Alkalihalophilus pseudofirmus: one gene and its partners. The protein of the gene in region 1 interacts with the protein of each later gene in a pairwise test. Links are inferred from orthologs where the notes say so. Each region holds a gene or a part of one and is shown on either strand. Other genes may lie near its edges.

Region 1 (3,143 bases):
ATAACATGACTTTCTATTTATGTCTCGATAAAATCGGAACATTTCGTTATTAATTAGTCATTGTACCAAAAAGACCAGCTTGCGTCTAAGGAATTTTAAGGTTTTGCTCTTTCTAAAACAGCAAGTTTAGAGATACCGAATAAATGAATGCAGGTAATGGTTATACTAAAATAGGAATTTCTTAGTAAAAGGGGCGCTCGCCATTGAAGAAGTCAACGACAAAAAGCGGCACAAATATTGACGAAGTGAAAGAGTTAAACGCAAAATCAGGACTTACTTATAATGAAGTGAAGGATAAAGTGTTAAAAGCTTATATCAACAAACAACTAAATGAAGATCAATCATGATCCTAATACAAAAAGGATAAACCAGCTATTACAGCGGTTTATCCTTTTTTCTTATAAAAAAACGTGTCTTCCGTTTCAAAATGATATTGATCAGCATGAAAAATCTGCTCAGTGCTTCCTACAAATAATACACCGCCAGGACGCAACGCTTGGCTGAATTTTTGATATAATTCATGTTTTGCTTCTTCAGTGAAATAAATCATGACATTTCGGCAAATAATCAGATCGTACTGAGTTCCAAATGAATCAGATAAAAGATTCTGCTGTTTAAATGTTACCGCTCTTTTTACTTGATCACTAACCTTGTAGCCCATAAGCTCCTTCGTAAAATAGCGTGAAAGCACTCCTGGAGGAACTTCTTTTAATGAGCGATCCGTGTAGAAACCAACTTGAGCTCTTTTCAGAATTTCTTTATCTAAATCTGTTGCTAGTATGGACACCTCAGACAAAGGCATAAAAGAGGCCATAATCATCGCTAAAGTATATGGTTCTTCACCTGTTGAACAAGCCGCACTCCATAGCTTCGGCTTACTGTTTTCAGCTAGCAGCCTTGGCAAAATCTTTTCTTCTAACACCTCCCATCGCTTTTTATTACGGTAAAATTCCGAGACATTTATCGTCATACGCTCTAAAAACTCATGAAATAACGATGAATCAGCAGCAAGAGCTTGGTAGTAGCTCAAAAAGGTAGAGTACCCTCTTTTATCTCGAAGGGATTCCAACCTTCTTTTCATCTGTGCTTCTTTGTAAAGTGCTAGATCTATGCCGGTTTTTTTCTTAATTTGCATGATGAATTGTTGATAGTCTGCAGTCATCTGTCAGGTCCCCTTACCTTAAACAATCGGTTTCATTTTTTCCACATTAGGTATATCGGCTGATTTAAACCGATCGTTTACACAAAAAAATACCTGCTCAGCTGAACAGGTATGGATCATCCTTAAACCCACTTACTTACAACTTTTTCATAGTTGTTTAACTCTGCATCTTCAAAGAAGATTCCGATTTCACGCTTCGCGCTCTCAGGAGAGTCAGAACCGTGAATAACATTCATAGCTACTTGTACACCATAATCACCGCGGATCGTTCCTGGTGCAGCTTCAGCTGGGTTTGTTGCTCCCATCATTGTACGAGCAGTCGAGATCACATTTTCACCTTCCCAAACCATTGCGAAAACTGGACCTGAAGTAATGAAATCAACTAGCTCTCCGAAGAAAGGACGTTCTTTATGTTCTGCATAATGAGTCTCTGCAAGATCTTTTGTAACCGTCATCAATTTAGCGCCCACTAATGTAAACCCTTTCTTTTCAAAGCGCGAAACAACTTCTCCGATTAAATTACGTTGTACTCCATCAGGCTTAATCATTAAATATGTACGTTCCATTTAAAACACCCTCGCTCTCATAATCATAAACTATATATTAATTAACTAATCAACTAACCTCGTTTATTATAGCAAACATTCTAAACACTCTCAATCATTATTTTACAGAAATATTCAATAAACCGCATTCATTTCCAGTTGTATATACAAATAAAGAGAGCACTCTGGCTCTCTACTTTAAAATTTCCGTTTTCCGATATAGGCCGCAATCTCTTTTAAATAATTCTTCGCTTCACAATCAGGCAGTTTTTCTAAAGAATCATAGGCTCTTTGGAGGAAGCGATCACTCATCTCAATGGAATAATCGATCCCCCCTGATTCTTTTACCGCTTTTAAGATGGGCTCCATATCAATATTTTCAGGAAATTCATTATTAAGCATGTTTTTAATTAAATGTGAAATCTCTTCATCATGATGCATGGCATAGAGTGCAGGAAGCGTGACATTCCCCTGCCTTAAATCATCGCCTGCAGGTTTGCCTAATTGCTTTTCTGTACCAACAAAGTCTAGGATGTCATCTGTAATTTGAAAAGACATCCCCACATTGTATCCAAAGTTATATAAATGCTTTTGAATGAATGGGTCTGCATCTGCAGCTAATGCACCCAGCTCACAGCTCACGGCAATTAATAAAGCAGTCTTACGTTTAATCCTTCTAAAATAGACTCTTAAGTTCTGCCCCCAGTTATATTGATCACGGATCTGCTCTACTTCTCCAATACACATCTCAACAAGCGTATTAGACAACACTTGATGAACGCGCGGGTGATCAAAATAAGCAGATGCTTCGACTGCCTTTGCAAAAATATAGTTACCTGTATACATCGCTACTTTGTTATCCCATTGAGATTTCACTGTACGTTTGCCCCGCCTAAGTTCAGCATCGTCAATGACATCATCATGAACCAAAGAAGCCATATGTACAAGTTCTAAGGGAACAGCAATATTTTTCAACACATGTATATCGTATGTACCAAATTTAGCAGCAAGCAACACAAAAACCGGACGAATCCGTTTTCCCCCTGCCTTTAAAAGATGGGTTGAAGCGTTTTTCAGGACATCATGGCGTGCTTGAACAGAAGCTTCTAGCTCTTGTTCGATAATTGTTATATCTGATTGAAATTGCATATAAATATCGGCTAGTTTCATCTTATCCACCTTACTACGCAAGGTCAGCTTCCTACAGCTTTCCAAACATGTATTGATTCAACAGGTTCACTTAAATATCCTAAATCATAAGCAAGCTGATAATAAAGCATTAACCCTCGCTGTTCTCTATTACTAAAATCATATATTAAATTGTTAAAGTAGTCTTCCCAAAAAGATTTATCGCCGCCATAGGTCTTTAAAATATCTTGAATCATAGGCTGATAATGACTCTTTTCACTTCGCTTTTTACTTTCGAGAAATGATCG
Region 2 (2,957 bases), 2.5 Mb from region 1 along the record:
GAAATGACACGAACTCGTTCATTGTTTGGTCCACGCCAATTTATCGCATAACGAACCCCTTCAATGACCCATTTTGTATCTCCGTACCCTTGTCCGCTAAGCACCTTTACAACGAGCAGTTTCGCTTTTGGGGCGGTACCAATGACGCCCTTGTCATTCTCACAGGCAGCAACGGTTCCGCATACGTGAGTACCATGACCGTTAGAATCTTCTACATTATCAGGGTCGCTGTTATCATCTGTAGTAAAGTTACGACCGTCAATAATTTGATCCTTAAATTCGATGTGGGTCGTTTCACACCCTGTATCTAGAACAGCTACAACAGTATTACCACCCTTATATCCAGCCTCCCATACGGCTGGTGCTTCAATCATTTCAATACCGGGCGGAATAACCTTTGTGTCATTTAGAACCTTCTCAACTTTGAATGGAATCAGGCTCACTTTACTCAATGCGACTCCCCCTAGTGAATAAGAATTTTTTTGATAAAAAGTGCTAAAATGCTCGACATATATCCCATTTACACTTACAATATAAATACACTTATATTAGATTGAAAATTTAGAAAGTTTGTTGTATAAATTAGTTTATTCGGTATTATACTTTACTCGTAGGCAAAAAAATCTCATATAGGCGATTTCCTCAAGGGAATCGTCTTCTCTTTTTAGGTTTCTTTTTAATCTCTTTTAAATGTTTGATACCTAACATGACGGTAGAGAAGCAAGTGGCAGCAAGTACGGACAACGTCAACAACTGCTCAAGCAACTCCATCACTTTTATCCCCCCCTTTTTTACAAAAAGAGCCCTACACAGTAGAAGAACGACTGGTAGGACTCGTGTTATAAGAGTCTGCATAGGTGCATTATAAAGTAAGGATAAATATGGAATATATGTCACTTCTGATTGTACCACAGCTGTAAAATTCTCACAATAATAGTTTGAATATTCAGTTATATTGTCCTGTTTAATCTTAGAATTCGACAGATGTGTCCTAATGCTTTTATACTACTTATTTAGTGAGACAAAAGCATTTAGTTTGTCCCATGTTATACTACTAAAAAAACTTAGATATAACATGGAGGTAAACAGGTATGAGTATCTTAAAAAATGATTGGAACGAACTGCTTAAAGATCAGTTTGAGCAGCCTTATTATAAAGAGCTCCGCGAGTTTTTAAAAAAGGAATACCAAGAGGAAATAGTTTATCCCTCAATGCATCACCTCTTTGAAGCCCTTCAATTAACATCTTACCGTGATACAAAAGTGGTCATTCTTGGACAGGATCCCTACCATGGACCTGATCAAGCACATGGACTAAGCTTTTCAGTGAGGCCTGATGTCCGCATCCCGCCATCTCTTCAAAATATGTTTAAAGAATTAAAAGAAGATCTCGGCGCTTCGATTCCTAATAACGGATATCTTGTTCCCTGGGCAGAGCAAGGTGTTCTTTTATTAAATACTGTTCTCTCGGTAAGGGGAGGACAAGCAGCTTCACATAAAGGGCGCGGCTGGGAGCTTTTTACCGATCGGGTGATTGACCTTCTGAATGAAAGAGAAAAGCCTGTCATTTTTGTGCTTTGGGGTAAGCATGCAGAAGCAAAAAGCAAGCGAATTACAAATGATCATCATTATATCATTACAGCTCCACATCCGAGTCCGCTGTCAGCCCATCGCGGATTTTTTGGAAGCAGGCCATTTTCAAAGATCAATAGCATCTTAACAGATATGGGTGAAGAACCGATTGAATGGCAGCTCCCAAATCGTTAAAAGAATAGGATGTAACGAAAAGGTTTAACTTAGAAGACGAACGAATCGCTAATTAATGTAACTCCCTTAGAAAAAGTTGATCTGAAGGGAGTTTTTCCTGCGCCCTTATAGTGGTTGTTGAGCTCCGCTGCAGGCACACGCTTTCCACTGGCGTCACGGCAGCATTCTCATCGTCTTCACTCATAACAGAAATAAATACACTGGAAAATGGGTCCCCTTGCAGTAATTGTTGATCTCCACTACAGGTACTCGCTCACCGCGGAAAGCGAAGCATATTTCAGGAGCGAAGACTACGCTATAACCCATGTTTAAGGCACTTAACGTTTTGAATTTATGAATTCTTCATTTCCAATATTCCTTAAACGAGCAACAACACAGCGAAGTAACGTTCAGCCAGAGGCAAATTTCCTCTAACATATTTTTATCTTTTAAAGTCAAAGCCACTCTATTTTATTAATAGCTGTTATGGGAATATTTTTAAAAATGAGCAAATGCCTTCAAATGGAATTTGGAAAAAGGTAGAATAGAGTAGGTTGTACATACTATTTATAAACAGATGACAAATGACAGACCACAAATGACAGACCACAATAGAAAGGCTAAAAGCAAGATGATAAATAAACTAATTGGCACACTCTTTATTTTACATGTATTTATTTTGACAGGCTGTACTAACGCAAATGATGAAGATGAACCGTTATATATTGCAGCTGCATCCGATTTGTATCATGCATTGACGGAGGCGGGGGAGGAATTTACAAATGAGACGGGGATTCCTCTTGAGTTTACGTTTGGTTCTACTGGATTGATTACTCAGCAAATCAACGAGGGTGCGCCTTATGATTTGTTTTTAGCTGCACATGAATCGTATATTGATGAGTTGATTGAGCAAGAAGCAATACTGGCTGATTCAAAACACTATTATGCCATTGGCCGTAATGTATTGATGTATGAAGAGGAAAGTCTCTTATTAGAAAGCGGGCAAGCGCAGCAATATCTTTTAAGCGATGAGGTAGGGACCATTGCGATTGCTAACCCTGAACACGCGCCTTACGGAAAGGCAGCTAAAGAGACATTAGAGTCATGGGGAATTTGGGAGCAGATAGAAGAAAAGCTCGTCTATGCGGAAAATATTAGACAAGCCTATCAATATGTTGAGTCAGGTAATGCTGATGTTGGTATGGTAGCCTT
Region 3 (2,995 bases), 290 kb from region 1 along the record:
CGGACGAGCTGGCTGAGAGAAGACGTGTGGAGATTCGCGCCGCTGTATCGAAGGGCAGGAGGGATTAAATTACTTACTGCGTATCACCCTAAACTGCACCTCCATCTAACGATCATTGAACGTGACATTACAAATCGATGCGGCTATCATAGACAGGTATTTATCCGAAATGAAGAAGCAAACAGCCAGCAAATTGTATTAGTTCTGCATCAGAAACCTTTTCTCGGCAATACAAAGCGAGCAATGAGCTTTTATGCTCCTGAATCAAAAGCGTTAGTTCACTACAGCCATCCTCACTATACGACTACGTTTGTTAAAGGGATGAAAGCAAGTGCAGTTGAATATGCTGTTGGCGGAATCGATTCAGTATGGCAAGAGGACAATGGACATACAATAGTTAGGCCATTGTGTGCCGAATCGCATGAGAGTGTAATGGCTGTAAAGTTGAATTTAAGCAGTCATGAAGAAACGAGGGTTGATCAATGGATGGATGTCAGCCGATCAATGGTGGGCAGTGAAACATTCATTAATGAATTTCTTCAGAAATAAAACTAAATAAAAGAGAAGAATTTCCGCTGTAAAGAAAAAACACTTGATCCCTCTCTGTAGATTTGCTATCATATTCAAGTATGAAGTAAGCTATAGCTAAGTTTGGAGGGATAACGGATGCGTGTACAAGTCACTCTTGCTTGCACTGAGACAGGCGATCGTAACTACATTACAACAAAAAACAAACGCGAAAATCCTGAGCGTATTGAACTTAAAAAATACAGCCCACGATTAAAGCGTCACACTCTTCACCGTGAGACAAAATAAGCAGCTGGATTCTTCCACTGCTTATTTTTTTGTTGCATCTTTTGTTTAAATGAAGAAAGAGATAGGCTTTCGCTTAGATGCGAAGGCCTGTTTTTAAAGATCCCATCTATTTTTATACATAAAATTTATTTAAAATGAAACATAGGGTAGAATTTATTCGTAGATAAAGTACCTTTATAAATAAAATACATGAGTGAATTGCGTATGGTTTTGACGATATAGGGAGTGAGGGTGACATGAAATCAAAAGCTGATTATAGGCAATTGTTTAAACGAAACATGGAAGAGCTCTCAGATTCAACAGCAAAAGAAGAATCAAACAATCTTTGCGATCTTATGAAAAGACAGAGCTACTATCAGAAGGCTGAATTAATCGGTCTCTTTATTTCTAAAGGCAGAGAATTAGATACAACTTCATTAATTGAAGCATCTTGGTACGCGGGAAAACGTATAGCCGTACCAAAAGTAATTAAAGGGACAAGAGAGATGACTTTCTACAGCATCATTTCATTCAAAGACTTAGAACCTACTTTTTTTGGCTTATCTGAACCTAAGCCAGATCAATGTCATAAAGTAGATTCAAGTCAAATTGATCTTATGATCGTTCCTGGGTTAGGTTTTGATAAGGCTGGATACCGTATTGGTTATGGCGGCGGCTACTATGATACATATTTAAAAAGCTACGACGGGGTGACAGCTGCACTCGCATATTTTTGTCAGCTTGTTGATAAATTGCCAACAGAAGCTCATGACCAAAAAGTGGACCACCTGCTCGCACCTAATGGAGTATTGCTGTAATGGCAGGGTTATATATCGGCGTCGTTCTATTGGCAGCTGCAGCTTACTATCTTAAAAAGTTGACAGTATCAGGGGCTTTGGCAGCTGTAGTGGTTGGGTGGTGCATTGCATTTGGACTAGGGTTTTATGGACTGATGGTGCTTGCTATTTTCTTTATTACTTCGAGTATGTGGAGCTCATTGTGGAGAGGGAGAAAGGCGAGTGATGTTATTGAAAAAGGGGATAGGCGAGATGCGTGGCAAGTTGCGGCGAACGGGGGAGTAGCTGCCTTAATGGCGCTTTTTTATGGATTCAACCCTTCACCCATCTGGATTTTTGCTTTTGTCTCAAGTCTTGCTGCAGCCAATGCAGATACGTGGGCTTCTGAGATTGGAACATTAAGCAGGCAGCGCCCTTTGCATATTCTCACTTGGAAGCGAGTAGAACCTGGTACATCAGGGGCGATAACAGCTTTAGGATCAGCTGCTGCCTTTGCTGGCAGCTTTCTCATATCTGTATTTGCTATCTTAGGATGGTGGAGTGCTTACCATAACAGTCATGTCCTATTAATTGCATTAACGGTTGTAGGCTTTTTAGGAAATATTATAGATACATTAGTTGGTGCATCTTTTCAAGTTCTGTATAAATGCAGGGAATGCGGCATTGAGACAGAAGCCACTGAGCATTGCGGGAGTCAAACAGAGTATATGTCAGGGCTTAAATGGCTTAATAATGATGTTGTAAATATAGCATGTACAGCTTCAGGCGCCCTTTTAGGTATAGGAGTAGCCTGGCTTTTGTTGTAAGGAGGAAAGGGAATGGAAAACACCTATGAACGTTATTCTAGACAGATGCTGTTTCAGCCGATCGGTGAGAGCGGTCAGAAGAAATTAAGTGATCAAAAAGTGCTGGTGATTGGGGTCGGTGCATTAGGGACGGTTCTTAGTAACCATCTTGTTCGTGCAGGTGTCGGCATGGTTAGAATTGTAGATCGTGATTATGTTGAACAAAGCAACCTGCAAAGACAAATGCTTTTTGATGAAGAAGATGTAGCGAAGCATCTTCCAAAAGCCATTGCTGCCAAAGAAAAACTAAAACGAATTAATTCTGATGTAGAAGTTGATGCGATTGTCTGTGATGCATCGATTGAGAATATCGACTCGTTAATGGACGGGGTAGATCTTGTATTAGATGGTACAGATAATTTTAAAACGCGCTTCTTATTAAATGATGCATGCTTTAAAAAAGGAATTCCCTTTGCTTATGGAGGTGCTGTAAGTGCGCGCGGGATGTCGGCTCTATTTATTCCGGGTGAAACACCATGTCTTCGATGCTTTATTGACCACGGAGAAACACAAGGCCAGACATGTGATACGATTGGCGTAATCAGCCCAGTTGTTGAC

Evidence for each region.
Region 2: the proteins of ndk (region 1) and PQ478_RS20550 interact in binary tests that used the Escherichia coli proteins (3 or more experiments, as listed by UniProt). The link is inferred for Alkalihalophilus pseudofirmus from one-to-one orthologs.
Region 3: the proteins of ndk (region 1) and PQ478_RS06110 interact in binary tests that used the Escherichia coli proteins (3 or more experiments, as listed by UniProt). The link is inferred for Alkalihalophilus pseudofirmus from one-to-one orthologs.

The regions. Positions count from the first base shown.
Region 1 is NZ_CP117835.1:1,474,420-1,477,562, reverse strand. The notes cover bases 7-2,986. They hold ndk (nucleoside-diphosphate kinase), read right to left. Parts: upstream 1,729-2,986; coding sequence 1,285-1,728; downstream 7-1,284. Other genes in these bases: PQ478_RS07635 (menaquinone biosynthesis protein), read right to left, coding at 2,901-2,986; hepT (heptaprenyl diphosphate synthase component II), read right to left, coding at 1,906-2,877; PQ478_RS07650 (CheR family methyltransferase), read right to left, coding at 386-1,162; PQ478_RS07655 (hypothetical protein), read left to right, coding at 204-347. Outside these bases: more of PQ478_RS07635, read right to left, coding at 2,987-3,143. UniProt on the Escherichia coli protein: Major role in the synthesis of nucleoside triphosphates other than ATP. The ATP gamma phosphate is transferred to the NDP beta phosphate via a ping-pong mechanism, using a phosphorylated active-site intermediate.
Region 2 is NZ_CP117835.1:3,945,919-3,948,875, reverse strand. What follows is about bases 135-2,928. They hold PQ478_RS20550 (uracil-DNA glycosylase), read left to right. Parts: upstream 135-1,091; coding sequence 1,092-1,766; downstream 1,767-2,928. Other genes in these bases: modA (molybdate ABC transporter substrate-binding protein), read left to right, coding at 2,377-2,928; PQ478_RS20555 (hypothetical protein), read right to left, coding at 643-774; PQ478_RS20560 (S8 family peptidase), read right to left, coding at 135-452. Outside these bases: more of PQ478_RS20560, read right to left, coding at 1-134; more of modA, read left to right, coding at 2,929-2,957. UniProt on the Escherichia coli protein: Excises uracil residues from the DNA which can arise as a result of misincorporation of dUMP residues by DNA polymerase or due to deamination of cytosine.
Region 3 is NZ_CP117835.1:1,185,278-1,188,272, forward strand. Bases 1-2,832 are described here. They hold PQ478_RS06110 (5-formyltetrahydrofolate cyclo-ligase), read left to right. Parts: upstream 1-1,052; coding sequence 1,053-1,613; downstream 1,614-2,832. Other genes in these bases: PQ478_RS06100 (hypothetical protein), read left to right, coding at 1-549; rpmG (50S ribosomal protein L33), read left to right, coding at 667-816; PQ478_RS06115 (DUF92 domain-containing protein), read left to right, coding at 1,613-2,398; PQ478_RS06120 (thiazole biosynthesis adenylyltransferase ThiF), read left to right, coding at 2,411-2,832. Outside these bases: more of PQ478_RS06120, read left to right, coding at 2,833-2,995. UniProt on the Escherichia coli protein: Involved in the removal of 5-formyltetrahydrofolate.